2 regions of the Halalkalibacter lacteus genome follow, and region 1 is predicted to be linked to the other one. Evidence: predicted binding sites of a transcription regulator. Region 1 holds the regulator's gene; the other holds the start of a gene.
What was found. Region 1 encodes Rex, which represses fermentation and respiration genes when NADH is low (regulators of the CRP and FNR family bind a similar motif). Its sites were predicted from a motif close to TTGTGAAATATTTCACAA; they were not measured.

Region 1 (15,686 bases):
TGGCTTAGAAATCTTCTTAAGCTCTGCAACAGCAGCAGACGTTGCTTTTTCAATTCCTTTACGGATAACCATCGGATTTGCACCAGATGTAACATTTTTAAGACCTTCACGAATCATAGCTTGCGCTAGAACTGTCGCAGTTGTTGTACCGTCCCCTGCGATATCGTTCGTTTTGCTAGCTACTTCAGCAACAAGCTTTGCACCCATGTTTTCGAATGCATCTTCAAGCTCGATTTCTTTGGCGATTGTAACACCATCATTTGTAATTAACGGAGAACCAAATTTCTTTTCAAGAACGACATTACGTCCTTTTGGTCCAAGTGTTACTTTCACAGCGTTCGCAAGTGCATCTACACCACGAAGCATTGAGCGACGTGCATCTTCACTAAACTTAATATCCTTTGCCATGAGTTATACCTCCTACGATTTTTATTATTATGTAGAGACTAAGCTCTTTTGTTAATTAGCCAATAACTGCAAGAATATCACTTTCACGTAGAATTAAATATTCTTTACCTTCGTATTTCACTTCAGTACCTGCATATTTTGAAAAGATGATAGCGTCTCCTGCACTTACTTCAAGAGCAACTTTCTCACCGTTGTCAGTCACACGACCTGTTCCAACAGCTACCACTTTACCTTCTTGAGGCTTTTCCTTTGCAGAATCTGGTAACACAATCCCACTCGCAGTTTTTTCCTCTAATTCAACTAATTCAATTACAACACGATCACCTAATGGCTTTAACAAGGAAAACACCCTCCTTCAAGACCTTTGATTTTTTATTATTAGCACTCGACCAACCTGAGTGCTAACACAATTATTATAATAAGCATTACTGGGTATATTTGCAAGCATTTTGCAAAAAAAATTTATTGTTTTTTATCCGGTTTCATTATATGTAAATCTCGTGCCTCATCCATAACCATAACAAGCCATGATTATTAGAAAAACGTAATGTACACATAAACAAATGTTTAGTTACATAACGTAATATGAATGAGCTTATATTCAAACCTTCCTATCTTATCCGAATAATAAATCCTTATTCACATTACTTTCGATAGTAGGACAAGGCTTTCCTTCAGCTTTTCTAAATTACTTATGGTAAAATATGAAGATGCATTTTCAGGCTCAATCTGAAACTTTTGACAAAGGGGTATAACACATTGAATAAACGATATTGGTGGATTTTAATTACATATGCATTAATGCAATTTTCTGCTGTTCCAGGAGTATTCATCCTCAGAGAACTTGGGACTCCATTGGAACGAATCCCTGGACTGTGGAGCATGTTCAGCTTCAGTATAGGCTTACTTATTATCATTTTGTTCCTTCTTCCCGATATTCGAAATAGGCACTCCACCCGTAACCGCTCTTCTAAAGGAGAAGCGATTCGCTGGGCGATCATTGGTGTATTTCTTGTTTTTGCAGCTCAATATACGGCAGCTTTAATCGAAATGTTTGTTCTTGGAATTGAACCAGGCTCAGAAAACACAGAGACCATTGTTGAATTTGCTAAAGCATTCCCGGCGTTTATTCTTGTTATTTCTGTGATTGGACCAATCCTCGAAGAAATCGTGTTTCGCTTAGTTATTTTTGGAGCACTCTATAAACGATTTAACTTCTGGATTTCAGGTATTTTAAGTTCTTTAATTTTTGCAGCTGTTCATATGGATTTTACACACTTACTTGTTTATACAGCAATGGGGTTAGTCTTTGCCTTTCTATATGTGAAAACGAAACGAATCCTTGTACCAATTATCGCTCATGTTGCGATTAACCTTTTTGTTTCAGTCGTAAACGTCTTATTAGCGGATCAACTAGAAGATTGGATGGAACAGCTTGAGCAACTAGAACAAACATCATTCATTATTGGAGGGTTACTATGAGAGCATCTCCCATTACAATGGCGCTCCTCTACTTTTCTATAGGCGTTTTGCTCACCTTTTTTGCGATTCAAAATGTTAGCACGTCTGGTTGGAACTTCTGGAGTTATTTAATTGTTTCATTTGCTGCAGTGGATTTTATGATTGCTTATCGCTTTTATCGATTACGTAAAGTGATTAAAAAGCTCCAAAAGCAAAACAAAAAGAAAAAAGACAAATAGAGCATGGTGACTGTTTCACGATAAAAAAGAGCGACTCAAAGGTAAGTATGCCTTGAGCCACTCTTTTTTAATGTTCGCTCTTATATCGTTTGTATTCTTGTCTTGATGCTCTCTCAAGAAGAAACGCTGCTGGAATCGTGAGGACGGTTAATATAGCAATCGCCAGAAATCCTTCATTGATAGCTTGGAGGCTCGCCTCTTCTAATGAATTTGCTGTTATGGCTAGCTGTCCTCGTCTTACTTCATAATAGATTGATACGAAAACAATTCCTAAAGCGGAACTCATCTGTCTAATCACGTTGTTCATTGCTGATCCACGTGATATTAAATGACTTGGAATAGCATTCATCCCTGTTGTCGTTGAGGGCATACTACTAAGTCCCATTCCAATTCCTCTAATTGCCATCCACGCGAAAATGAAGGCTAGCGATGTGTCAATGTTCAAAAAGCCTAGAGGAATTGTCCCCACTGTCAGAACAATAAGCCCCGTTGAAATTACACCAGTAGCTCCTTTCCGATCAAGAATTCGTCCTCCTATACTCATGAAAACCCCTGTTAGTAAAGCCGATGGCAAGAAGATTAAGCCTGTCATAATAGGCCCAAGACCATATACTTGTTGAATTAACAGTGGAATTAAAAACAGTCCGGCAAACAATCCAACTGACGTCATACTCGCAATGACCATACTAAATGTATAGGGAGACACTCGAAACAAGGCTAAGTCTAATAATGGTTGTTCTTCTTTTCGCTCAATTTGTACAAATGTATACAGTAGGATAAGACCTACAAAAATGAGGGTGAGATTCATTGGCTCCGTTAAATGAGCAAGCTCTGACATTCTTCCTAGCGCATATAATATCGAACCAACGCCAAATGTAATCGTTATAAATCCATAACGGTCAAAGGTGACATTATGATCAGCGGATGTTCTTGGCAAATAACGAAAAGCAAACCATAGACCAATAAGGCCAAATGGAACATTCACGAGAAATAAGTATGTCCAATTCAACGTTTCGAGTAAGAAGCCCCCGAACGTTGGACCAATGGTGGGTGCCATCATCGCCGAGATTCCCCAAACACCTGTTGCCAGACCACGTTCTTTTCGGGGAAATGCTTCAAAAATTAAAGCCATTGATAGTGGCATCATAATTCCTCCACCAATGCCTTGCAACCCTCTAAACGCGATCAACGAACTCAAGTCCCAAGAAAAAGATCCTAGTAGTGAACCTAGAGTAAAAATAGATAAACCAAGTAAATAAAGCTTCTTTTTCCCAAACCGATCTCCTAAATACCCAGTAACTGGAACCGTCATTCCCATCGTTACCATAAAAATCGTAATGACCCATCCAGTGGCAACAGCATCACTTCCAAAAACGACCATAAGTTGAGGAATTGCCGGGTTTAACATACTATTATTTAAGATCATCGTAAAAGACCCTAATAAAACTGCTACGACAACCATCCATTTCTCTGATATATTCATCTTTTCATTCACACCATTTCGCCTTTCGAAATAATTACTTACCTATTTTATCATGAAAGTTGGCGTAGCAACAGTAACTCCGATAATTGCATCGTTTAAGCATGCCGATCCATTAACCTGCTTTTTGAACACACTCTTATATGAAAAAGATTAAGGAGTTTGACAATCGTGTACAACAAAAAAGAGCCAAACCCAATGCCCCTTTTGAGTCTACCCCTTTTTCTTTGCTATTTAAATGGCTTCTCGTAAATCTCGATTTGCTCCCATCCCTTTTTCATTGTTTCTGTTTTTAAATACTAAATTTTTTACATATGGTAATACCCATCTGTCTCCACCGTATCGTCCAGCATTTGCTCCTGCTGCTAAAATGAACATTGAGATCATTCCCATCCACGGGTTAGAAGAAACAGTTTTAGCAAACATAAATGACATATTCATCACGACTCCAAAGAATGCGGCGGCTGAAGTAAAGACTCCTACGATTAAACCTAATCCAACGAGTACTTCTCCCCATGCTACTATTACACTAAATACATCTGCATTTGGAATAGCTACATTTTCTAAGAATGCTACATAATTCGGATACTTTAACACTTCCCCATTCATTACAGGATTGGCTACAGACCCTTGTAAATATCCTCCTGCATTAAAAGTCTCCCATCACTTTTCCCCAACCTGAAGTTAACCAAGACCACCCTAGATATATGCGTAGGAACAACGATACTCCCGCGACGTATTTGTTTTCTCTGAAAAATTGACCCCTCATTGTAAGTCCTCCTTTTGTATCATTTGTTCAATATTTCACATAGTTTATCTAAAAAAGAGTGAATGCCTATACAAGACACTCACTCCTCCATATTCTGTTCGCGTTCTTTCTCCAACCTTTGTACTTTGCGATATGTGAGGTATGACACCCAGATACTAAATTCATAGAGCAATAATAACGGAAGGGTCACCATTAAATGAGATAAAATCTCTGGTGGTGTAATCAAGCCCGCTATGACAAGCAAAAGAAAATAAGCAAATTTCCGAACTTGCGTTAGTAAACTTGGTGTTAACATTCCTAACCGTGTAAAGAACATTACGACAACAGGCAATTGAAACAAAAGTCCAAATGGGATTGTTACTTGAAAGAGAAATGAGAAATATTCATTAATACCGTACTGTTCAGTAATCCCTAACCGTTCAGATAAGTTGCTCATAAACTGAACAATAAATGGAAAAAGAACGAAGTAAGAAAAAGAAAGACCAACTAAAAGTAAAATAAACGCAAACGGAATATAGGCCAGTGTTGCTTTTTGCTCCTTTTTATGCAAACCCGGACTTACAAACGCCCAAAGCTGAAACAAAATTACTGGAAAGGTAATGATAAGCGCACTTGCAAAAGCAAATGTCATAAAAATCCGAATCGGATCTGTCATTTTAAATGCATTCATCGGCAAATTCTGAGCCGTTGGTGTACTTTGTAAGTATGTGATAAGTGGTGCAGCTAAAAAGAAGCCGGCAATTAGCGCCACGACGAAGAAGACTAAAGTTATAATAATTCTTCGTCTAAGCTCCACAATGTGGTCCATTACCGACATGTCTCTTTGTTCCATTTATAGACCCTTCCTACTTAGGCTTTATCGTTTTCTTTTTTCTTGTTATCATCTTCGTCTGCTAAGCCTTTTGTTGCATTTTTAAATTCACGTAATGTATTTCCAGCCGCTTTTCCTAACTCTGGCAACTTTTTCGGACCAAATATTAGTAAAGCAACGATTGCAATTAACGCAATGCTGCCTGCTCCTAATCCACCCATAGGTAGCACCTCCTTGTCCTAATTTTGATTATAGAGTGTATTCAAATAGATGGCAATGGCTTCTCTCATTGCTTCGAACCTGTATAAACAGGGAAAGGCACTCTATTTATACAGATTTCTTATACAGGATAATGCTTTAAAAAATAAACCAATGCCTGTAATTCAACAGATAAATCGATATGGTGGACCCGTACCGTTTCTGGTACATCTAACCTAGCTGGTGTGAAGTTTAGTATTCCTTGTATGCCTGCATCAATTAATTGATCCGCGATCTTTTGTGCAGGGGCTTGAGGTACAGTTAAAATTGCAACAGTAGCTTCCGGATCGATAACATCTTGCAAGTCTTTTAAATGATGCACAGTGACTCCACCAACTTCATCACCAATCTTGCTTTCATCTACATCGAAGGCCATGACAATTTGCGTACTATTATTTTTTGAGAAATTGTAGTGTAAGAAAGCCGTACCTAAATTTCCGACACCTACAAGAATAACTTTAGTCAATTCATCTTGATCTAATGTTTTACGAAAAAAAGAAAGTAAATAATTCACATTGTAACCATACCCTTTTTTTCCGAGCGCACCAAAATAAGAAAAATCACGCCTAATGGTTGCTGAGTCAACTTTTACTGCCTCACTCAATTCCGTTGAAGATACCCGTTGCTTCCCCGAGGCAGAAAGATTTTCCAAGAATCGATAGTATAGTGGTAAACGCTTTGCTGTAGCCTGTGGAATCTTGGTTTGATCAATTTTCATCCATTGCCTCCTTTACTGCTTTCCTGTAAGACGTATGGTTATTGTACACTATTTCACACAGTTTGTAATCGGTTTAATCCGTTGTTCATGAAGTTGTTGAAAGATAGATTCTACGATACACTAGAGGTAACCAAAAAAGGGCGCTCTTTACCTTTTTTTGGTTACCTCTAAGCAATGAGCGGAGCCGCTGCTAGGTTTTAAGCCTTTAGGAGTGGTCTTCTCCTCAAATCGTGCAGCGTGTGGAGCCATTGCTACATTCATAAATAAAAAGGGCCTCTTTACCTTTTTTGGTTACCTCTATTAGAGATTTAATTATAGTAAATAAGGAATGAAAATCCATGATTGTCTTACAATGTATAAACATCTCAAAATCATTTGGCATTGATCCAATTTTAACAAATATTAAGCTAGATATCCAAACAGGTGAACGTGTTGCACTTGTTGGACGAAATGGTGCTGGAAAATCAACATTGCTTAAAATTATTGCAGGCCATCTTTCTTATGATAGTGGACAAGTAATGATGCCAAAAGGAACAGAACTTGGTTACCTTGCTCAAAACACCGGACTTGAATCCGAATTATCTATTTGGGAAGAAATGCTAACGGTATTTGCGCCACTACGAAAAATGGAAAAACAAATACGAAATATGGAACTGCAAATGTCTGATCCCGATTTACTAGCAGACCAAGCACGTTATGAAAAACTTTTGAAAGAGTACGATCAACTTCAACTTACCTTTAAAGACAAAGGCGGTTATCAGTACGAAGCTGACATTCGCGGGATTCTCTCAGGTATGAACTTCGCAGACTTTGATTACGAAACAAAAATTTCTACTTTAAGTGGCGGTCAGAAAACAAGACTCGCTTTAGCAAAGTTATTATTAACCAAGCCAGATTTGCTTATTCTTGATGAACCGACCAACCACCTTGATATCTCAACGTTAACATGGCTTGAGCAATATTTGATTGGCTATCGTGGTGCTATTCTTATCGTTTCTCACGACCGCTATTTTCTAGATAAAATCGTCACTGAAGTTGTTGAAATTTCAAGAACAAAGTCCACTAAATTCACCGGGAACTACAGTGCTTATCTTGAGGAAAAAGCAAAGCGTTATGAGCTTGAGTTAAAACAATATGAAAAACAACAAGATGAGGTAGCTAAGCTGGAGGATTTTGTCCAACGAAATATTGCGAGAGCCTCAACGACAAAACGAGCGCAAAGTAGACGGAAACAACTCGAGCGAATGACTTTACTCGATCGTCCAGCTGGATCTGAGAAATCAGCCTCCTTCTCCTTTACAATTGAGCGTCAAAGCGGAAATGAAGTTTTGCGCACGACAGACCTTCATGTTGCTTATGGTGAGGAAACAATTTTTCAAAGTTTAGATTTAGCCATCGATCGGGGCGAAAGTGTTGCGTTAATCGGCCCAAATGGAGCAGGCAAGTCGACTCTATTAAAAGCTTTGATGAATGACATTCCTGTCAAAAATGGCACGGTTCGAATTGGGAGCAACGTGACTATTGGGTATTACGATCAAGAACAAGCTAATTTAAAATCTAATAAATTGGTTCTTCATGAACTTTGGGATGATCATTCACTGCTTCCTGAAAAAGAAATCAGAACTGTCCTTGGAAACTTTCTTTTCAGTGGCGATGACGTCTTAAAACCTGTTTCTACCCTAAGTGGCGGAGAAAAAGCACGACTTGCTCTTGCAAAGTTAATGATGAAAAAGGCCAACCTTTTAATTCTCGATGAGCCGACCAACCATTTGGATCTAGATGCGAAAGAAATTCTTGAGAATGCGTTAATCGATTATCCCGGGACATTATTATTTGTCTCACACGATCGTTATTTCTTAAACAGAATTGCCACAAGAATGGCCGAACTTGTTGACGGACAGATCACGAATTATCTTGGTGACTACGATTATTATGTTGAGAAGAAAGATGAGATGGAACAACGAGAATTGTTGAGCCAACAAGAAAAGGGGCAGACAAACGCTTCCTCTTCTGAAGCAAACCAAGCGGATAAACGCTCTTATGAACAAGATAAAGAAGCAAAAAAAGCAGAACGACAACGTCTAAGGAGAATTGAAGAAATCGAAGGTCAAATCGACACACTTGAATCTTCTTTAGTGGAAAAAGAAGAAGACCTTTGTAACCCATCTATCTATTCAGATCACGAAAAGGCGCAAACGCTTCAAGCAGAAATTGACAATGCAAAAACAACGATTGAAACTCTCATGGAAGAATGGGAAAATCTGCAAGAATAGCTATTTTGGGGTCAGACCCCTCTGCACGTCTTCACCGCGTTAAACTGCTGTGGAAATAGCGAGGGGACTGACTTTTTCTGTTTAATAGAACTGTTTTTGAGTGAAAAACAAAAGTGCTAGTGGTAGGCGGGTCAACCCCCACCTACGTCTCTTACATGTATCTCACAGCCATCAGAAGTGATTAGAATGTTTTTATGTTTACTTGTTGCGTATACGTGGCTGCCACTTTTTTTGTAGCGTTCAACAATCTTTTTACTTTGTAGGATATTGGCACTTATGATCGTGTATTGCGGGTTTACAGCGTTAATAAATTGCTTTGATGATGAAGTAGCATCACCATGATGAGGAGCATCTAGCAAATCAACGTTAAGCAGTTCTTTTTTTGCTTCTACTAATGCTTTTTCTTGTTTCTTGTATAGGTCTCCTGTAAATAAAAACGTATTATCTTGATAGGTTACTTTTAAAACAAGCGATAAGTTATTGATATCAGCAGTAGATAAGTCTTCAGCTTTTTCTGCCTTGTTTAAAGCTTCCTTAGAAGGACTAATCACTTCCACCTTAACACCCTCACCCAAAACAAACTGATCTCCTTCCTTCACATATTTATAGTTAATTTTTTTTTGCATAAGCATGTTCTTAAAATCTAAATAGATTTTGGTCGAATGTTGAATATCTGGCATCAACAGTACTCCTATTTCTCGTGAATCTAAAATAGTTAAAAAGCCACCAATATGATCATGATGTGGATGCGTTGAAATTACATAATCGATCTGATCAATTTGTAATTGTTTTAAATACTCGTCCAATTGTGATCCTGTTTTTTCCATCCCAGCATCAATGAGCATCGTTTTTCCGTCCGGGCTCTCTATTAGGATCGCATCTCCTGATTTTTGATCTGCCTCTAAGTAGAAATACCTTATTTCTAACTCCTTTTTTTGCGCAAATCCCTCATTTGGCAAAATAGAAGAAACAACAAGTAGCAATAGGAAAACAAACCATATTTTCTGATTGTTCATAATATCATTCCTCTTTCTAACAAGTCTATTAAAAAACGTGTTAGTAAAGTTTTCTCAAATACATTCATAATTATTTAGGATAACCAATAATAAGCTTGGCTCATCTAGATGGAATTTGTTCCTCTACTACTCGTTATCTTCCTCATTAAGCAAGCATTCAAACAGCTTAGGTTTATTTCTCGCTTTTTCTAATGCCGAAAAGCTAGGACTTAAGATCTCTACTTCCACTTCTTCCTCCAGCATAAACTTATCGTTCGCTAGTACTATGTCCAAAAGGTGCATATTCCCCTTTTTTGGACAACCCTGAAAAATGAGTCAGACCCCTTTATCCTTTTGTTATAGTAGGAAGTGCTACTTTTAGAAATTGTTCTGGATCGTTCGTTGTTATTTGCATATGTTTAGAATACTGACGTAGTTTCTCAATTACTTTAGCATCATCAACCGTCCATGCTCCGACTCGTATGCCTTTCTCAATAAGTGACTGCACTAATTCCTCTGTGATAAAAGCATAGTGCATCGAAATACTGCTTGCACCTGTATGTATCAACTGTTCCAGAACTAAAGTAGGACGGCCCAAAATAATCAAACCAGTTTCTCGTCATACGTAGAATCCTTTACAAGACCAGATCCATTTGTTGTCCGTTCTAAAGAGTGGTCATGGATGACAACGGGAATGCTGTCCTTTGATAAATGAACATCTAGTTCGACTGCGTACATGGGTGGTTCCTGCAGAGCTAATTGAAACGCTGCTAGTGTATTTTCCGGTGCTTTTGATGACCAACCTCGATGGGCAATACATTTCATAGTGATTTCTCTCCTTTATTATATGTTGCTTATTTAACCCCTGTGTAAACAAACGCCCGAATAATTTGACGTTGAGCAAAGAAGAAGGCAACTAAAATGGGAATAACAAGAATCATATTTCCAGCCATCAATATATTCCATGCGACTCCACCTTCGACTTGGCGAATTTTCGTAATCCCAATTGGCAGTGTTCTAGCTGCATCTGACGTCGTCATGACCAAAGGCCAAAAATAATCATTCCAATGAGTAATAAAACTAAAGAGAGCAAACGTGATAAGGACCGGCTTGGCTATTGGAACCATGATTTTCAAGATGATTTTCCATTCACTCGCATCATCAAGCCGTGCTGCTTCAAGTAACTCCTCTGGCACTTGCTTAAATGACTGACGCAATAAAAATATTCCGAAAGCACTCGATGAAAATGGAAGTATTAAGGCCCATAATGTATCAAGCAATCCCCATGCACTCATCTGTAAATAAACCGGTAAAAAGATAAGCTGAGCTGGAATCATTAACGTGATCATTGTAAGACCAAAAAAGAATGAATCACCTTTAAATTTATAACGAGCAAAGGCATAAGCTGCCGGAATAATCGTACACATTTGCAAAAGGAGAATCCCGATCGATACGATTGAACTGTTTATGAAATACGTCAGAAACGGACCTGAATTCCACGCCTTACTGAAATTGTCCCAGTTCAATTGTTCCGGTATCCATTTAGGAGGAAAGATAATCGTTTCCCCTAATGATTTAAACGATGTGGAAATCATCCATACAAAAGGCATCGCAAACATGCATACGAGAATGACAAGCCCAATTAGATTTAACACTTTAAAACTAACATGTCTCTTCATACGTTTTCTCCTTTTTTAACGATAATGAACTCGGCTTGCTAGAAGTTTAAAATAAATGATTGTTAATAAACTAATCACAAGCAAAAGAACGACGCCTGCAGCTGATGCATATCCGATCTTAAAAAAACGGAATCCATTTTCGTAAATGTAATAGACAAATGTATTCGTTGAATTGATCGGTCCACCTTGAGTCATAATAGCAATTGTGTCAAACACTTGAAACGATCCAATCATACTGATGACCGCTAAGAAGAAGAGCGTTGGCGATAGCATTGGCAATGTAATTTTATAAAGTATGCGAAATGGACTGGCTTCATCTAATTGCGCTGCTTCATACATATCTTTTGGGATGCTTTGCAGCCCAGCAATGAAAACAAGTGTATTAAATCCAATCCCTTTCCACACCGCCACTAGAACTAAAGAAAACAAAGCTGTGTCTGGATGCGTTAACCATTCTATTTTCGCTATTCCTACCAATCCCAAAAACCAGTTTAATAGACCATAATCAGAGTCCATTAACCACATCCAAAGCATCGAAATTGAGACGAGTGAAATAATGTGCGGACTAAAAATCGCTCCTTGGATGAAACTGTATAAACCACCTTGCTTGTTAAGCCATAAAGCCAAAAACAATGAAATGGATAACGTAAAAAACACAGTAAGAAACGTATATACTGCAGAATTCCTCATAACCTCTATAAATTCTCGCTCTCCTATTAAGGATATAAAGTTTTCAAAGCCGACAAAATCCATTGTTGGACTGACAAAATTCCAATCAAAAACGCTGAGATAAATCATATAAAAGATCGGATAGATGAAAAACAAACAAAAGATAATAACAGACGGAGCTATCATGGTATAAGGACGAACTTTGATCCACGACATAAATCTAGACCCCCTCTAGTACTAATGGCTTCTTCTTTCCCACTGCCACATCCCTCATACGTTCCCCATTTTTATTGAAGAAATATAGATCATCATATGAAATAGACATATACACTTTATTGGAACGTTCAACAGTTGACAGAAAGCTTTTAACATTACAAGTTCCAACTTTACTATTCACTTGGTAAATAACTTCTGACCCTAACGTTTCTCTTGTAATAATTTCACCAGGAATCACTAAGCGATTATCGCTATCAATGACGGTTGAATGAATGTTTGTATGTTCTGGTCGAAATCCTATGAAACCAGCATTTGTTTGAATATCAGGCAAGAGTGAACAAACACGCTCATAACTAACGACGTTCATTGCTGGAGTTCCAATAAATTCAGCTGTAAACGTGTTGCTAGGATCTTGATAAATATCCATCGGACTATCGACTTGTTTAATTTCTCCTTTGTTCAAAATGATAATCTCATCACCCATTGACATTGCCTCAACTTGATCATGGGTCACATAGACAAACGTCGTACCTAGCCGTTTATGTAATTGAATTAATTCTGTTCTCATTTGACTACGGAGCTTCGCATCTAGGTTCGATAACGGCTCATCTAGAATAAACACTTTTGGTTTTTTCACCATGGCTCGTGCCAAAGCAACACGTTGACGCTGACCTCCAGAAAGGTATTGTGGCTTTTTATTAAAAAACTCTGTTAAACCAACAATTTCTGAAATTTCACTAACAAGCTTTTTTCTTTCTTCCTTCGGTATTTTTTTATTAACTAAACCAAATTCAATATTTTCTTTCACAGTCATCGTTGGATAAAGCGCATAATTTTGAAACACCATAGCGATGTTTCGTTTCCCTGGTGGTACGTCATTGACGCGCTGATCATCAATCCATATATCGCCACTTGTCTGCGTTTCAAGTCCTGCAATCATTCGCAAGGTTGTCGACTTTCCACAACCTGAAGGGCCTACTAAAACAGTAAATGACCCATCTTTTATCGTAACATTTAGATTCTTTACTACTTCTTCATCTTTAAATATTTTCGTCACATTCTGTAAGACAATTTGAGCCATAAATGTGATACCTCTTTTCAGAAAAATTTGTTAGAGATGATCCGTTAAACAAACGTTTATTTAAACCTATTTTTCACACTTACTAAGTAACAGAATCTATTTTGACTAGATCAGGTAGAGAAGAAGGCAAAGTGCCTTCCCCTTCTCTACCTGCACTTTTTCTCCCTTACTTCAATAAATCATTTGCCTTTTCCGCAGCTGCATCTAGTGCTTCCTCAGGCATCACCTCATCATGAATAATCGCTCTCGTAATTTCATCACCAACTATTTTTTCAATTTCTGGATAAGCATCTTCCATTGGACGCGGTCTCGCATACTCTAACTGATCTACTGCAACTTTAAATTGTGGGTGTTCCTCATATAATGCTTGCATTTCATCACTATTTACAGCTGACATTCTACTTGGTAAATACCCTGTATATGTACTTGCATATACGGTTTGCTCCATCGACGTCATCCATTTTATCAATTCCCATGCCGCTTCCTGTTTTTTGGGGTCTAGTCCTGACGTCATGACAAGGTTACATCCTCCTGTAGGTACACCATAAGTTGAATTAGCTGGCATAAACGAAGTAGTAAGTTCAAATCCTTGTTCTTCTCCCATAGCTAACCAGTAAGATAAATCGGCAGTTGAACTAAACGTCATTGCAGAACGTCCATTTGCAAAATCTTGCTTGGCTGTAGCTCCAGCTTCATCACCAGTTGGTATTTTAATAATTCCTTCATTTGCAAGCTCTTTCCAAAACTCAACAGGAGCTACACCAGAAGGAGAATTGAATGCCGCTTCCGTTCCATCATCCGCTAGCATTTGTCCACCACTTTGAGCAATAAAAGCTTCATAAAACCAAATATTAACGGGCATTGTCATTCCAACTCGTTCACCTTCTACTGTTAATGCACTTGCATACTCCTTAAATTCGTCCCAATTTTTCGGACCAGCTGGATCAAGACCCGCATCCTCTAGTAAAGTCTTATTTAAGTAAAGAATAGGTGTACTACGTAGATACGGAAGTGCATATAGCTGATCGTTAACATACGAGTTCCCCATTAAGCCTGGAACAAAATCATTGATGTCTACATCATCTTTTTCAATAAAAGGAGTTAGATTTTCGGTCATTCCTGAATTTGCAAAAATCCCTACAGATGCAATTTCATTTTGTGTCACTTCTGGTGCATTTCCGGCTGCAAATGCTGCTTGCGTTTTGGCATGTAAGTCATCGTAGGAACCTTGATATTCAGCCGTAACATGAATACGATCCTGTGATTCGTTAAACATCTTTACTAGATTTTCATTATTTTCTTGGATTTTATCTCCCCATGCATACCAGTATGTAATATCAATTTTTTCATCGCTTTCTGCCGATGCCTGCCCCGAACTTCCTGCTTGAGTTTCAGATGAAGTTTGATTACTAGATTGATTACAACCAACCATAAGAGTTAGCACAAATAGTGAAACGATCCAAAATATTGTTTTTTTCATTTGAAATTCTCCTTATTATTCGAATTTTTCATTTTTTGCAGCAATTGTCTACGATAATGAAACATTCCACCTCCAAAAATATAAACACAAAGACCCCAATACCCCAATTTAAACGTCCAATTTTCTTGCTTAACGATTGAGTCATGATGAGTATGTCCATTGAAATAAAATCTTGAAATTCTAGAGAAAGACCGTAGTTAGTTAAATCACCTAGTGAAATGTTTGCATCTGCGTCAATTTCTAAAAACCTTCCTAGAAATGTCTCATAAAATGACGTTCTAGCATCATACAAACCTTCAATCGTGTCATCAATCGCTGAATAGGGTAAATCACCCATTAGGACAAGTTCATTTACATACTCCTCTCAAATTCACCTTGTTTTCTTTCTCCTTTATTCTATTGGAGCAATATTAAGCTCTGGTTTTGCTAGGATTAACTATTTGTTAATATGAATAGGGATAAATTTACAAATGTATCGTTATATTACTATTTTTCCGTATAAAAGGGGCGTTTTTCACCCTTTTTGAACAACCTCTACAAACAAAAAAACGCACAGTCCACTAACTGACTGTGCGTTACTCCTGTTCTTCTTTGCTTGCTTTCTCTCAAGGTTCCATTTTATGAATGCATATACGACAAAAATTCAGAGAACTAGGTGAGCTAAACAAGAACGCTAATCCTCAACTGCCTGGCTAGGATTAATCGTTTTTTCAACTGCAAATTCTTTCTCCTCCTTTTTGACAGACAACCAGTAATAATGGGCTGATACAACACAAAACATAGACGTAGCTGCTGCGACAACTCCTGAATCATTCAACAGAAGTAGCGCAAATGATGCAACTACCCCCGTTTGCAAAAAGAGTTGCTTATCGTACTCAATGAGTTGCAAACGTCTACGCCAAAGAATAATCGCTCCTAACAAATAACTTGTCACAAACAATTGTGTCCAATTTGAATGTCGAAAAATCTTCATATTCATTGCCAGTTTTCGTTGAATAGTATCTAAAATATACCGAAGATCACCGTTCAATATTCGTTCAAATGCCATCCCAATATGAGTCTGTTCGCCAGTAAACTGTAGCATATAGAGGAGAAAGAACAACCCAAGCATTGCCAGGCCAAAAAGGAGAATTACAAAACGCCAAGACC
Region 2 (15,686 bases), on a different contig from region 1:
ATTTATAATGCCTTTTTAATAAGTGAAAAAGGGGAAAAATATGATAAAATAAATTATGGAGCTACGTTTTTTGACTCGGATAACAACGTTGTTATTTGAGTGGTGATATAATGTAAATATTGGAAGTACTTGAATGAAGTTTGTCGCCTTATTAAAAAAGCAATACATAGACTCTTATCCCACATTAAGAGACTATGTATTGCTTTTTTAATAAATAAAAACATAAGCTATATTTTAGATATGTATTTTATTTTTGCTAAAGTGTATTATAATGTGAGTAGTAGATGCGCCATAATAAATCAAATAACTACAAAATTTACGCTTTTACGAAAGGCGTTTTCAGAAAATTATTAATGTTGTATTATTTAGGGTGTCGAAATGTGGTGAAAAAAGACTAGTTAAGTGGTGAAAATATGAAATTTAAGACAAAACTATACGCAAGTATAGGCTCTATACTTGTATTGATTTCAATTGTTGTTATCGTTTTATTAAATATGCTCGAACAATCGACAGTAAATATGCACGTCATTGTAAATGAACTAAATGAGCGAATTGATATGAGTTCCAGTATAAAGTTTGAGACTGCTAATATTGGTAGAGAGTTAAGGGAGATTACAACTGAGCGATCTGAGGAATCAATCTCTATATCGATGAATGGATGGGAACAATCGCATGTGAGTTTGAAGTTGGCAATTGAATCTTTGGAAAAAATGGATGGCCAAGAAAAATCGCAAGAATTAATTGCGAAATTTAAAACATTACATGATTCCTACCAAGATACGGCACAACAACTGCTCACTATTCAAAGAATTAATAGAGAAGTAGATATAGAACCGTTGTTATGGGAGGATGCGGAATTAACTCGTCAACGAATGCTTCAAATTGCTGAGCTGCTACAAGGGTTACAAGAACAAGAATTAAAAAACGAACTTTTCCGCTCTAGAGATTCGTATAATTGGGCTGTACAGATGATTTACATATATCTTACTGTTGGGCTCGTTCTTGCGATTGCTGTTACCTATTGGATCATAAGGAGTATTACGAAAAACCTCAACAATGTAACAGCTGTGATGCAAAGTGTAACAAGTAGCAATGTTGGTCCGATGCCACGGATTGCTATTGCTACAAAAGATGAATTTGGTGCTATTGCTAAGGCCTTTAATAAAATGGCTCAATCGCTAGAGAAGCAAAGTAGATTAGAAAAGAAATTAAAGGAAGAAGCAGAAGAACATAGTTGGTTAAAAACAAAAATAGCCGAAATTGCTACGATGTACCCTGAATTTCGAAATGTTCAAATGTTGGCAGATTTATTGATCTTAAAACTTGTGCCAATGGTGGGGGGAAGCTGGGGTGTTTTCTATATAAAAGAGGCGGAAGAAGATCAGCTGTATTTGAAAAAGCGGGCTTCTTATGCGCTTTCGGATAAAAACAATGAATTCGACCGCTTTCGTATCGGAGAAGGATTAATTGGACAATGCGCAGCTGAAAAACGCATCATCTTAATGGATCAAATCCCAGGTGACAACATACAGATTCATTCTGGAATAGGAGTCGTTTCACCAAAAAATAGTATAATTTTACCGGTGCAATATGAAACAGAAGTTCTAGCTGTTATTGAAATAGCCTCAATAAGTACATTTAGTCCTTCTCAAATTAAGCTACTTGAAGAAGTTGTAAGTAATATTGGAATTACAATGAATAGTATCGCAAATCGTATGAAGGCCGATAAATTACTACAAGAGTCACAAGCATTGACAGAAGAGCTTCAAGCGCAGTCCGAAGAGTTACAAGTACAACAAGAGGAATTAAGGACAACGAATGAAAAACTGGAAGAGCAATATGAAAGCTCTGAAACAAAGAAACAAGAGCTAGAAAAAGTGCGGGAGGCACTTGAAGAAAAGGCACAGCAACTCGAGCTCAGTTCACAATACAAATCAGAGTTTCTTGCTAATATGTCCCATGAGTTACGAACACCACTTAATAGTCTATTGATTTTATCGAAAATCCTTTCTGAAAACGGTGAGGCCAATCTTACGGATAAGCAAGAAGAATATATTCGGACGATTCACTCTTCGGGTAATGATTTGCTTCATTTAATAAACGATATTTTAGACTTGGCAAAAGTAGAATCAGGGAATTTAGAGGTTATTCCAAAAGAAGTAGATCTTGAGAAAGTAAGACAGTTTGTCACTCGTCAATTTTCTCCTGTTGCTCGTCAAAAAGATGTTGAGTTTACTGTTCAACTTAAATCAGGGTTACCTGAAAGTTTTTATACAGATCAACACCGCCTGCAGCAAATTCTTAAAAATCTGCTTTCAAATGCATTCAAATTCACTGAAACTGGTAGTGTAACATTAGTCGTTCAAGAAACAAAGGATGAAGAGAATTTTATGTTGTCATTCTCAGTTACAGATACAGGAATAGGAATAGCACAAGAAAAGCAAAGGACGATTTTTGATGCTTTTAAACAAGCAGACGGAACGACTAGTCGTCAATATGGAGGGACAGGCCTAGGATTGTCTATTAGTCGTGAAATTGCTTATTTGCTCGGTGGTTATATTGAGGTAGAAAGTGTAGTTGGGAAAGGAAGTACCTTCACTTTGCATGTACCAAGTTATCAACATGATGAAGCAAGTGAGCCACCTCTTTTAGAAGAAGTTGCAGCTGGGCTTGAAGAGAACTTTGAAGAAGTAAATGTAATGGACGCCAATGAGGAAAGTAGCATTCAATTACACCGAAAAACGTTGTTAAAAGATAAGAAAATTCTTATCGTTGATGATGATGTTCGAAACGTGTTTGCCTTAACAGCAGCACTTGAAAAGTATGAAACAGATGTTATCTACGCCGAAAGTGGACGAGAAGCACTCGAAGAATTGCAGGCTAATCCAGATACTGAATTGATTTTAATGGATATTATGATGCCTGATATGGATGGATTTGAGGCAATGCGAAGAATCCGGCGATTACCTAAACATGCATCCATCCCTATTATCGCCGTTACGGCAAAGGCGATGAAACATAACCGGGAAGAATGTTTAGAGGCTGGCGCAACCGATTATATTAGTAAGCCAATTGATATAGATCAGTTGTTTTCGATTATGCACGTATGGTTGTATAGAAAAAAGGAGTAGGTGATCACGGTTAAGACACTCAATAACCAAATTCAAGAGCTAGAAAATATAGAACTAGAAATGTTACTTGAGGCAATTTATCGTTATTACGGCTATGATTTTAGAGAGTATGCGCTTCCTTTCATTCAAAGAAGAGTATATCATCGTGTTCGTAAAGAGAAACTTACAAGCATATCGGCTTTGCAAGAAAAAGTATTGCGTGACCCTCAAGTAATGCAAAAGCTGTTTTCCGACTTTTCGATAAATGTAACGGAGATGTTTCGTGATCCTCCTTTTTTCAAATCGTTACGAACGAAGGTCGTACCAATTATGAAAGAACAAAAACATATTAGAATTTGGCATGTTGGTAGCTCTACGGGGGAAGAGGTTTACTCAATGGCCATTCTTTTATACGAAGAAGGTCTCTATGACAAATCAAAAATATACGCTACTGATATTGATGCTTGTAATTTAGAAAAGGCTAAGCAAGGTATTTTTTCGATTGATGGAATGCAACTCTATACTCAAAATTATTTTGAAGCTGGTGGAAAAAGAGCTTTTTCAGAATATTATAAGGCTTTAGGCGAGCAAGTGGTATTTCATCCTTTTCTGAAGGAAAATGTCGTGTTTGCACAGCACAATCTAGCAATGGACCATTCATTTAATGAGTTTGATATGATAATTTGCCGAAATGTACTCATTTATTTTAACAAGACATTGCAAAATAAGGTCCATCAGCTCCTTTATGAAAGTTTGCGTATAAAAGGTTTTCTTGGGCTTGGTCAAAGAGAGGGGATTAGATTTACTAGTTATGGAAACTGTTATGAAGAATTCGATTCAAAAGAGAAGCTCTACCGTAAATATAAGTAGTACCGTAAATAAAAAAGTAAATATTCTAATGGTGGATGACCATCCCGAAAATCTTTTAGCGCTTGAAGCTGTACTCATATCTCCAAACTATAACTTAGTTAGTGCAACTTCTGGAAAAGAAGCGTTAAAATACATGCTAAAACAGGAATTTGCCGTTATTTTATTAGATGTTCAGATGCCTGGTCTTAATGGATTTGAAACGGCGAAACTGATCAAGATGAGGGAAAAAACAAAGAATATCCCCATCATTTTTATTACGGCAATAAGTCAGGATATGGAACATGTTCACACAGGGTATTCAGTTGGAGCAATAGATTATATTTTTAAACCGTTTGAACCTGAAACGTTGAAACAAAAGATGGAACAGTTTGTAAAAATACATCAAAAACACGAAGCCGAGCTAAAACAAAATGAGGCTAAACGGACGATCGAACTCGAAGAAGTAAATCAAAGGTTAGATGTGGCCACATTAAATTTACGCCGAACAGAGGCGTTAGCAAAAGTGATTGGTGAAACAATCCTGGACACGATTGTTACATTTGATGGGCAAGGTTACATTTTATCGGTCAATCCAGCTGTAAAAAAAATGTTTGGATATACAGCTGAGCAAGTAATTGGAAAGCCAATCGTGGATCTATTTGTAGATGTGAGGAGCAATGAAGAAAAAAATTCACCTTATTTTATTTTCTCATTAATTAAGCAGGCTGCAGAAAAGGTAATTGAATCGGTTGCGGTGCGGAATGATAATAGTTATTTTCCTGCCGATATCCAAATTGGCGAAACGTCAGTTGAAGGGGAACAAATCTTTGTTTGTACAATTCGTGATATCACAGAAAGAAAGCAGATAGAGGAAGTAAAAAAGCAACAATATACGGAATTAGAACATGTCGTAGAAGAGCGGACGGTAGAACTTACAAGAACAAATGAAAAATTACAGAAGGAAATTGTTGACCGAAAAAAAGCTGCAGATGATCTCTTTGCTTCCCAGGAGAGATTTCGGAAAATTTTTGAATCAAGCCCTTGCTTAATGGCGATCTATTCGCTCGAAGAAGAGTCCTATATTGATGTGAATACAAGTTTAGTAAATTTCACTGGTTATCATTTAGACGAATTGAAAAAGGAACAGATCAATTTGGTGCACAGTGTTGAAGGATCTGATGATCATGATATGGATCTTAGCAAACCAATTCGTAATAAGAAAATTAGCTATAAGACAAAAGATGGAGAGATTCGGGCAGGGTTATTTTCAGCTGAATTAATTGACATTCATCCGGAGCGGTGTGTTCTTCAAGTTGTGACAGATATTACAGATAGAGTTCTATTAGAGAAAGAAATGTCAAGGCTCGACCGTCTGAATCTAATCGGGGAAATGGCAGCAGGAATTGCCCATGAAATTCGAAATCCAATGACAACGGTTCACGGATTTTTGCAAGTTGCGAGGAATAATAGTGATGAATTGCCATTAGAGATCCTTGATTTAATGTTAGAGGAATTAAACAGAGCGAATTCAATTATTACGGAATTTTTAAATTTAGCTAGAAATAAAGTGAGTGATAAAAGAACACAAAATATAAATACAATTGTGAATACGTTATTTCCATTGATTCATGCAGAGGCATTACGTTCTAGTAAAGAGACCATTCTTGATTTGAATGATTGCCCGGACATAGTGGTCGATGAAAAGGAAATTCGTCAGATTATATTAAACATGGCATTAAATGGACTTGATGCTATGTCACCTGGTGGAGCACTTACCATTAAAACGTACGAGGATCAAAAGTCAGTTGTATTAGAGATTGTTGATCAAGGAACCGGTATTAGTCCTGAAGTTCTGGAGAAAATAGGAACTCCTTTTTTCACGACGAAAGAAGAAGGTACGGGGTTAGGGTTAGCGATTTGTTATAGTGTAGCGGAACGACATGAAGCTGAAATAGATATTCAAACAGGAGCTACAGGGACGGTTTTTTCCATTCGCTTTCAATCTTAACAGAGAGGAGGGATTGAATAATGAAAAAAAAATCCTTTGTTCTTATTAGTATCTTTGTTTTATTCACGATCGTAATCGGCTTTATATCGAAACCGTTCGCAGAAGAGAAGCCTAAAGTGGCCATAGTATTAAAAGATTTAAACTCACAATACTGGGAAATCGTTAAAGAGGGAGCCGAGAAGGGATTTCGTGATTTTAGTATGGATGGTCAGGTCTTAGCACCAATTGAGGGAACTGCTGAAGAACAAGGTGATATATTAAAGGCAATCCTAGAAGAAAATCTAGATATTTTAATTATTTCACCGACTGACCCCGATTACATTATGCCTATATTAGATAAGTTTGTGGAAGGCGATATTCCAGTATTGCTACTGGACACCGATCACACTTGGAAGAATAAAACATCATATATTGGAACAAATAACAGTGAGTTAGGAAAGAAGGCAGGGGCATTACTTGCTTCACAACTTCAGCCTGGCGACAAAGTTGCGATGATTGGTGGAGACTCGAACAGTCCAGTTTCAGGTGGTCGAATAAATGGGGCTAGAGGAATTTTAGAGGCTGTAGGCATTACCGTTGCTGCAGAAAAACTAAATTTAACTAATGAACCGAATTTAACTATTGAAGCGATGGAAGAAATTTTACAAGATCATTCAGATATTAAAGGGGTTATTGCATCAAATGATACTTTAGCCCTGCAGGTGATCGAGGTTCTTACTGAGCACGAGCTTGCTTTGCCTGTTACAGGGGCAGATGGCATTATCGAAATGATCGAGTTGATAGAAGCGGGTACGTTAGCAGGAACGGTAGCACAAAATCCATATGATATGGGTTATTTAAGTGTTGAAACAGCATTGAAAGTAACGAACGGAGAAAAGGTTGAAAGAACGATTGATAGCGGTGTAGATATTATTATTAAAGGGAATGCAAGGCAACGATTAGACTTTTTGAAAAATTTGTTACGGTAAAGGTGCACTAGAAATCATAAACATTAGCTGAATATAGTTTGAATGGTATATGAGGTTGGCTCATAAGCAAGTATCTGAATGTCGGATTTAACTGTAACAAACAAGTTTTTATTGTTGTTACTGAAGAAGGAGTCGGATCTAAAAAGAGCCAACCTCATTTTTCTAATTACTAATCGGAGTAAATACTAAACACTATTAAAAAGTGAAAAATTAATGGTATACTGAAAGGGGTTACACTTTTAAAGGGAATGTTGGGGTGAATATATGCCAAACCAAGGAGTAATAGGTGGGTTTTATCGAGTCAGTGAGTGGATCATGCGGTTGGCCTATATAAATATTCTGTGGATATTATTTACGATAATAGGATTGATCTTTTTAGGATTTATGCCTGCAACCGTTGCTATGTTTACGATAATTAGAAAATGGTTAATGGGAGAGGAAGATACGCCTATTTTTAAGCTCTTTCTCACTACCTATAAAAAAGAATTTATTAAGGTGAATTTACTAGGGCTTATTATGTTTGCAATCGGATATATTTTGTACATTGACTTGCAATTTTTAAGTCAAGTGAGTGGAATGTTGCAATATATATTGACTGCTGGTTTGATTATTATTGGATTCTTTTTCTTAATTATGGTCGTCTATATTATTCCTGTTTATGTGCACTATGATTTAAAGTTCTTCCAGTACCTGAGGCATTCGATATTAATTGGATTTCTTAGTCCGTTAATGACGTTAGTGCTGGGAGCTACTTTGTTAATTGCCTATTATTTGTTTATGTTCATTCCTGGTTTGATTCCAGTATTTGGCGCGAGTGTGTTTGGATTTATTAGTATGGGATCAGCTTACTTTGCTTTTAAACGACTAGGAACGAGAAAACAAAACTCTCAAGAATTAAAAGAAACTGCGCAGTAAATTGTAAAGGGTTCCAGCTTATGCTGGCACCTTTTTCTTTGGGCAATTCGTTGCTACTTTCTTCATTGGATCTGTGAACGAAAGTGATTTAGTCAAAAATGGTGGGTATCTAGGTTAATTTTACATTTATAACATTTAAATATTTACAATCATACTACCATACTAGTATGATTAATATATTGGATGGAAGCGTATCTATCACAAGGGTAATTATTTAGAAGTTAAAAAAAAGAGTGAGGTAAATGTTAGAATAGTTAACGGATGCAGCGGTTTTAACCGAACCATTATCAATTAAAGTTAAAAAGGTACACGTACCCAAACCAGCCGCAGATGAGGCATTAATAAAAGTGTATTGCATTCGGGAATAAGGAGGTAGAACAACGTGATTTTGGAATTTGGTGAGAGAAATTCGTTCTCTTCAACACGCGATTATGTCTACCATGTATTAAGAGAGAGCATTATTTCATTGAAACTTGAACCGGGTATAAATATCTCGGAAAAAGATATCTCAGAGAAGCTTCAAGTAAGTCGCACTCCTGTTAGAGAAGCCTTCGTGAAATTAGTGCAGGATGAACTATTAGAAGTCTTCCCACAAAGGGGATCATTTGTAGCGCTTATTGACCTTGATCATGTTGAGGAAGCCAGATTCATTCGTGAACATTTAGAATTAGCAGCGATCGGATTAGCATGTGAAATGTTTTCTCCTAAACATATGCAAAAATTAGAGTTTAATTTATATATGCAAAAGCGATGTGTCGAAGTAAAGGATTATAAGAAATTCTTTGAACTTGATGAAGAGTTTCATGAAACGATTTCTGAAGGCTGTGGCAAGAAACGGATTTGGACCATTATTCAGCAAATGAATGTTCATTTAAACCGGGTCCGTATGCTGAGCTTAACTGAAAATCATAATTGGAAAATTATCTTATCACAACATGAAGACATGATCGAAGCGATAAAAGAGCAAGATTCTAGAAAAGCAGAAACGATTATTCATGATCATCTAACACTTGTAAACAACGATCAAGGTAAACTGAAAGTAGCTTATCCTAATTATTTTAAATAAAAACACCAAATGACCAGTTACCACTGGTTGTTTATATATAAGATAATGAAAGCGTTATCTTTTAAAAGAACTAAGTTTAAAAAATAATGTAGGTGTATTATCAAACTTTGTTTGAATGGTAACCGATTCTATAAGTCCCCTGTCCTATACGAGACATGAGTATTTCAGGAGAATACCGAGCTAATTTTGAGCGACTTGGGAAAATTGTAAAAGACATACGTTACACAAATTTAGAGAGCTATTTAGCTTTTGAATTTAATAGAAAAAAGGAGTTTTAAGCAGATGAGAATGGTATTTCGTTGGTTTGGAGAAGGAAATGATTTAATTCCTTTAGAACATGTGAAACAAATTCCTGGAGTGGAAGGGATTGTATGGGCTCTTCATGATATTCCAGTAGGGGAAGAATGGTCCCAAGATCGCATCAAGGAAGTAAAGGAACATGCGGATCGTAATCGTCTCAACATTGATGTAGTTGAAAGTATAAATATTCATGAGGATATTAAGCTAGGTCTACCAACTAGAGAGCAATATATTGAAAACTATAAAAAAACAATTGAAAGATTGGCTCAAGTTGGGGTTAAAGTGATTTGTTATAACTTTATGCCAGTATTTGATTGGACACGGACAGATCTATTTAAAGAACTTGAGGATGGATCGACAGCTTTATTTTTCGAAAATGCAAAGATTACTGATATAGATCCTATGGAACTAGTAAAGGAAATCGCTGAAAATTCTATCCTTTTGATGCCAGGTTGGGAACCTGAGAGGCTGAAATATTTATCAAAGCTATTTAAACAATATCAAGGTGTTACAGAAGAAGACCTATGGAACAACTTACAATACTTTTTAGAGAAAATCATTCCAGTAGCAGAGGAAAACAACATTAAAATGGCGATTCATCCAGATGATCCTCCATTTTCTGTTTTCGGTTTGCCTAGAATCATCATTAATAAAGAGAACCTCCAGCGTTTTTTAAAGCTTGTTGATCGTCCTGCTAATGGTTTAACTCTTTGTAGCGGGTCATTAGGAGCTAATCCAAATAATAATGTTGCTGATATGGTACGAGAATTTGCTGATCGTATTCATTTTGCTCATATTCGTAATGTGAGAACTTATGAAAATGGCGATTTCATTGAAACATCTCATCGCTCTGCTGATGGAACAGTTGATATATTGGACATTATGAAAGCTTATCATGATGTCGGATTTACTGGATATGCAAGGCCTGATCACGGTCGTCATATTTGGGGAGAAAAATGTAGACCAGGATACGGCCTATACGACCGTGGACTTGGGATCATGTACTTATGGGGAATATGGGATTCACTTGAAAGATTGAGTGAACCCGATTTTGTTATCGCATCTAGAATCAGACAGTTCCCTCCGTAGCAAAAATCAATCCGGTACTCCTTTAACAACTGACTAGTTTTTGGGGGAATTATTCAAGATATCACCGGTTTTCTTTTTCAATTAAATGCTGATACCATGTTCATACTTCTTTGGTTTTTCATACAAGTGAACTTTAGCTGATTTTCAATTAGGCAATGATGATATGTATCACAAAAAAGGTGGCCATCTTTTGAACATTCGTTTTTTGTGATCTGAATCACCTATTTACAGTTCCGTTTTTGCTACTCTTAAAGAAACCAACTTATTAATTTCTTGGAGGGATAGACTTGGAAAATCAACAATTGCATTGCGGGATGATAGGGAATGAAACAAGTGAACTTTGTTCACCACTGAAGCAGCTCAAATCTGAACACGGACCATTACGAAAGCAAATGGAAGAGCTTTATGAATATGCAGGTTCCATAGGAATAGGAAAAAGCAGGGTAACGACTGAATGGAAGACGCAGTTATTAGAGTTGCGAGAAAAAGTCATTCAATTTACAAATCATTTGGAGCCACATTCAGAAATGGAAGAGGGCATTTTGTTTCCGCTTATGGCTAACTATATCGGGCGTGACATTGGACCGATTGCGGTAATGGAATATGAACATGACCAGGCTAAAAGCAATTTAAATACATTCTTAGATATGACATCTACAGTAAAGGACAATTTAACTCGTCTAGAAGCAGAAAAAATAGCTGTTTTTGTATCTAATGCCTATTTGATCTTATCGGAGCACTTCATGAAAGAGGAAACAGTGTTATTCCCATTAGCAGAACAAACATTATCGACAGAGGAGAAAGAAGAACTTCGAGAGAGAATTGAAAAAAGTCGTAGATTGTGATCCATTGCCGCCTACTTTTTGAACACGCTATTATATAGTAGAAAGGAATCGATGTAATCTTGATTATGCAGTCACAGGGGATTATTTAGACGGTGAACCGTACTGTAACTACATTCCAAAACGTGAACGGGAAAGAGCCAACCAATAAAAAAGGTAGTTGCCAAAGGGTCTGACTCCGGCTGTACGCTAGGAGTCAGACCCTTTGGTGTTATCTGATTAAATCATGACTACAAGACTAATAATGAAAAACACAACTCCATTGATAATTTCAATGATCCCAATCTTCATTGGTTTCATTTGCTTTTTCCGAGACGTAAACCAGTCTTTTAGCACTCCTGGTAAATACGCAAACAAGAGCAAAGGGACTCCTAGTATCCAAGGAATCACTAAAAGAAGCACGTGATAAATGTGGGATGATCTCTTGAAACGTAAATTCTTTCGTTCGCGGATCAGTGATTTTACATAAAACGCACTACCCATAAAATATACTGTTATGAATAGCAGTAGGAACATAGCTTCATATTTGAGACTTCCTACACCAATGATATAAGTTGCAACGCCTCCTAATGCAAAAGTAATAATTCCACTTAAATTGTTCCATAGGCTCCGCTCGTTCAGTTTTTTAATAAAAAAGATATTTATTCCGAGTAAAGGCAAGAGAAATGCCCCAACCACAAATAAAAAGGGATACATCCAAAGCACAGGCACTAAAAAGATAATGGCGACAACCGAATAGTTAACAAGCCAAGGCATCATGTCTGCTTTTACGTTTCGGTTTCGTATGATGTTTAACAATGGAGTAGATGACAAAAAGAGAAAAAACCAACCAATCAAAAATGGAATATGAAATATAGTAGGCTCTGATAGAAACACTCCAAGCAAATAAGGTAAGAAAAACATCATCCATGTTCCATGTTCTTTTGGTAAAACCATTTTATGTTCCTCCAGACTGTAATTTAGTGTGGTGTAATTAAAACGATATGGTTATAGTCATTTCTGAGCATAGACATTCTCCTTTTCTATAATGAATACTATGACTATAAAAGATTTGATAAATCCTTACTGTTAAAAGTGTCACATTCACCACTTTGTCTATCTTTTTTGAAAAAGGTTAATGATTTTTATCAAGAACAACCGCGATACGTAAATGCTATTGAACACAAGGTGAATTGATTACTATTTAGAACCTTTTATCTGAAACGAAGTAAAACTAAATTCGCGTACTGTATAATGTAAAAAAATCGCTTTCTCATGACTAAAAGGATGTGATGATAATGAAGGAACGAGACACGAAAGCTAATGTGAAAGCCCAGTTTGGAAAGAATGCCAGTAACTATGTGACGAGTAAGACGCACGCAAAAGGGAATGATTTACGAAAATTAGTGGAAGTAGCAAACGTGAAAGGGGATGAATACGTCCTGGATATCGCAACAGGAGGAGGGCATGTAGCAAATGCGCTAGCACCTTTAGTTAGGGATGTTGTGGCACTCGACTTGACTACTGAGATTCTAGAGGCGGCTAAGAGTTTTATTGAATCGAATGGAAATTCAAATGTTGAATTTGTCCAAGGAGATGCGGAACAGCTTTCGTTTGATGATGAAAGTTTTGACATTATTACATGTCGGATTGCTGCTCATCACTTTCCTAATATCTCTGCTTTTGTCCGTGAAGCATTTCGAGTCATCAAAGCTGAAGGAACGCTATTATTAATAGATAATGTTGCACCAGAAAGAGATGACTTCGATCAATTTTATAATAAAATTGAAAAAGATCGAGATCATAGTCATCACCGGGCATGGAAAAAATCAGAGTGGTATCAAAAGTTAGAAGTGACTGGTTTTGAAATCGAGGAGTCTTACCGGTTTCAAAAGCATTTTCAGTTTAATACTTGGTGCCAAATGATGAATCTAGCTGAAGAAAAGAAAACCTATTTATCAAATGATATGATGCAATCAACGAAAGAGCATCAAGCTAAATTTAGAATTCAAGTAAGAGATGGGAAGGTTGACTCATTTATGGGTGAGGCGATTTTGATTAAAGCAACAAAACCTAGCTTATAACAAGACAACTCGAAAAAAAGCTAACTCAAAGGTATAACGAGTTAGCTTTTTGAATTTTATAAACCTTGTACGCTTTTCAAACCGATAACTCCTGTTGCATGTTAAAGATGATTTACTTTATCCTGTGAGAAAAAGACCATTTAGGACCCAAAATAGGGTACTACCCTATTTTCCTCCTTCTTTTCGGACAAAAGACATCTGTTGCCATTTCCGTCCTCGCCAACGCCAAAGCATTAGCAGGCCCCTGAGCCATTCATCCAAAATAAAGGCAATCCAAATCCCGATTAATCCTAAGCCGAAATAGATTCCTAGAGTATAAGAAATAGTAACGGCAACTCCCCACATTGAGAGAATCCCCATATAAACTGGAAAACGTACATCACCCGCAGCTCGCAAGGAATTGATGACAACAAGGTTAAAAGCTCTACCAGGCTCTAATATAATTGTAAGTAATAATAAAATGCTTCCGAGTGTAATAATGTCTTCGTTCGAAGTGAAAATAGAGAACAACGGTCGGCCTAATAAATAGAAAATAATAGCCATAAGAGTTGAGACGATGATCGCTATTTTTAAACTTCGTAAGCAACGTTTATAGGCTTCTGTTAGTTTATTTGCTCCAACCTGATGGCCAATTAATATTTGTGTACCTTGTCCAATTGCGATCGAAAAGAGCAAGATAAACATCATAATATTTTGAGCATACACTTTTGTTGTTAGTGCCTCTGTGCCCATCGTTGCAATAAAATACGTAATCACCAATTGAGACCCATTATAGGAAAGGTGTTCACCGGCTGTTGGAATTCCAATTTTTAATAATGATTTCACTTCGTACTTTGGAAATGTCCGTAAAAAAGAAAAAGGGAGATTTCCATTTACTCGCTTATAAAGCAGATAGAGTAGAACAATAACCCCGATTGAACGACTTATAACAGTCGCAATTGCAACCCCTGTTACTCCAAGAACTGGGAAGCCTAATGCTCCAAAAATTAATAAATAATTTCCAAATATATTAAGGATATTCATTCCAACCGTGACGTACATCGCATCTTTTGTAAAACCATGACTTCGAATAATGGCTCCGATTGTCATAATTACTGCTTGAACAAATGAGAAACCACCGACAATTCGCAAATAAACAACTGCACTGTCCATGAGTTCAGGAGGTAGATTCATCATTCGTAAAAAAGTTTCGCTAAAAAAGAAAAGAACAATACTTAACAACAGTCCAATGACTACATTAGCAATTAGTGAAACGACGGAAAATTGACTTGCCTTCGTTTCCTCATTTGCACCTAAATATTGCGCAATCAGAATACTCGTACCGGTTGCTATAAAGCCAAACATAACAATAATGACGACAATGATTTGATTGGCAACCCCAACAGCAGCTACAGCATCATCTGAATATTGACTAAGCATTAACGTATCTGCATTTCCCATTACCATATGAAGCATGATTTCAATAAAAATTGGCCATGTAATCGCAAAAAGAGTTAAATTGCGTTTTGTTTGTTTATTCGTTTGTATAACGCTCACTCCTTTTTTAGTGAGTATCAAAGTCCTCCAAAGAGGAGGAGTGATAGTCATTCTTTATGTTTCGTATCGTAATAATGAATTGAATGCGCTTTAAAAATGGAGTATGTATGTTGATATAGGCAATTACGAAATTAAACATACTAACAATTTAAAGCAATGTCAATCGTTTGCACATATAGAGAAATTTAGAGGTTGAAGGTGTGAGGAAATATCAAAATTCAACATTTTTTTTAAAAAAGTATTGTCAAGAATAGTTATGGGCCTTATAATGATGGTAACCAAGTGCAACCGTTTTCACCGAGGTGGAAATGATGAGGTTTTTTTTATACACCTCCATGCAAACGATTGCTCAAATCGGCGCCGATTTCATCTGGATACCTTTAATGACTTTGTGCAAGAACTTTTTCGGCTTTTAAAAAAGATGCAATAAGTTACTCGTTTTGGTAATGATAAGCAACGAAGGCTAAATCAAACAAACTTTTTAGGGGAATTCCATATTAAAAGCTTGTATTTTACTAAGGGGGTGAATGAGAATAACTGTTTACAGCAATTGATCTATTCATTACTTTAAATCACAAGGGGGAACAGATATTATGTTCAAAAAAACAAAGTTAGTAACATTATCATTATCGTTGTCATTAGCACTTGCAGCATGTGGCGGAGCGGATGAAGCACCAGAAGAAACTGGAGTTGGTGAAGGAGCAGTAGATTTCGAGATCGTTCCTGAAGAAGGCGCAGAATTATTATTGTGGAGTGACGGTGACGAACAGCTTAAATGGGCTGAATTGATGGCTGAGAAATTCGAAGAGGAATATGGTATTCCAGTACAAGTAGAGGAAGTAAACCAAGAAGATGCGCCAGAGCGTTTAGCGACAGATGGTCCTCAAGGATTAGCAGGTGATGTATTTGCTTCTACACATGACCGTATTGGCCGTGCGAT

Region 2: the regulator Rex is predicted to act here: its motif matches at 10,511-10,528, upstream of SAZ04_RS13825 (hemerythrin domain-containing protein).

What each region holds. Positions count from the first base shown of each region.
Region 1 is NZ_JAWRVL010000022.1:18,509-34,194, reverse strand. Features, by position in the region: gene groL (chaperonin GroEL) at 1-408, opposite strand, end outside; gene groES (co-chaperone GroES) at 464-748, opposite strand; gene SAZ04_RS15490 (CPBP family intramembrane glutamic endopeptidase) at 1,168-1,890, shown strand; gene SAZ04_RS15485 (YdiK family protein) at 1,887-2,108, shown strand; gene SAZ04_RS15480 (MDR family MFS transporter) at 2,176-3,570, opposite strand; gene SAZ04_RS15475 (DoxX family protein) at 3,823-4,185, opposite strand; gene tatC (twin-arginine translocase subunit TatC) at 4,437-5,189, opposite strand; gene SAZ04_RS15465 (twin-arginine translocase TatA/TatE family subunit) at 5,207-5,389, opposite strand; gene SAZ04_RS15460 (redox-sensing transcriptional repressor Rex) at 5,509-6,144, opposite strand; gene SAZ04_RS15455 (ABC transporter ATP-binding protein) at 6,483-8,417, shown strand; gene SAZ04_RS15450 (ComEC/Rec2 family competence protein) at 8,549-9,433, opposite strand; gene SAZ04_RS15445 (hypothetical protein) at 9,560-9,706, opposite strand; gene SAZ04_RS15440 (hypothetical protein) at 9,759-10,019, opposite strand; gene SAZ04_RS15435 (glycerophosphodiester phosphodiesterase) at 10,016-10,237, opposite strand; gene SAZ04_RS15430 (carbohydrate ABC transporter permease) at 10,267-11,091, opposite strand; gene SAZ04_RS15425 (carbohydrate ABC transporter permease) at 11,107-11,976, opposite strand; gene SAZ04_RS15420 (ABC transporter ATP-binding protein) at 11,981-13,057, opposite strand; gene SAZ04_RS15415 (ABC transporter substrate-binding protein) at 13,224-14,537, opposite strand; gene SAZ04_RS15410 (hypothetical protein) at 14,566-14,874, opposite strand; gene SAZ04_RS15405 (hypothetical protein) at 15,211-15,686, opposite strand, start outside.
Region 2 is NZ_JAWRVL010000018.1:36,376-52,061, reverse strand. Features, by position in the region: gene SAZ04_RS13865 (ATP-binding protein) at 414-3,131, shown strand; gene SAZ04_RS13860 (CheR family methyltransferase) at 3,192-3,980, shown strand; gene SAZ04_RS13855 (PAS domain S-box protein) at 3,934-5,967, shown strand; gene SAZ04_RS13850 (sugar ABC transporter substrate-binding protein) at 5,988-6,935, shown strand; gene SAZ04_RS13845 (YesL family protein) at 7,200-7,850, shown strand; gene SAZ04_RS13840 (GntR family transcriptional regulator) at 8,233-8,916, shown strand; partial or broken gene SAZ04_RS23485 (glucuronate isomerase) at 8,999-9,194, shown strand; gene uxuA (mannonate dehydratase) at 9,199-10,305, shown strand; gene SAZ04_RS13825 (hemerythrin domain-containing protein) at 10,593-11,150, shown strand; gene SAZ04_RS13820 (YwiC-like family protein) at 11,367-12,083, opposite strand; gene SAZ04_RS13815 (class I SAM-dependent methyltransferase) at 12,425-13,210, shown strand; gene SAZ04_RS13810 (MATE family efflux transporter) at 13,376-14,767, opposite strand; gene SAZ04_RS13805 (sugar ABC transporter substrate-binding protein) at 15,340-15,686, shown strand, end outside.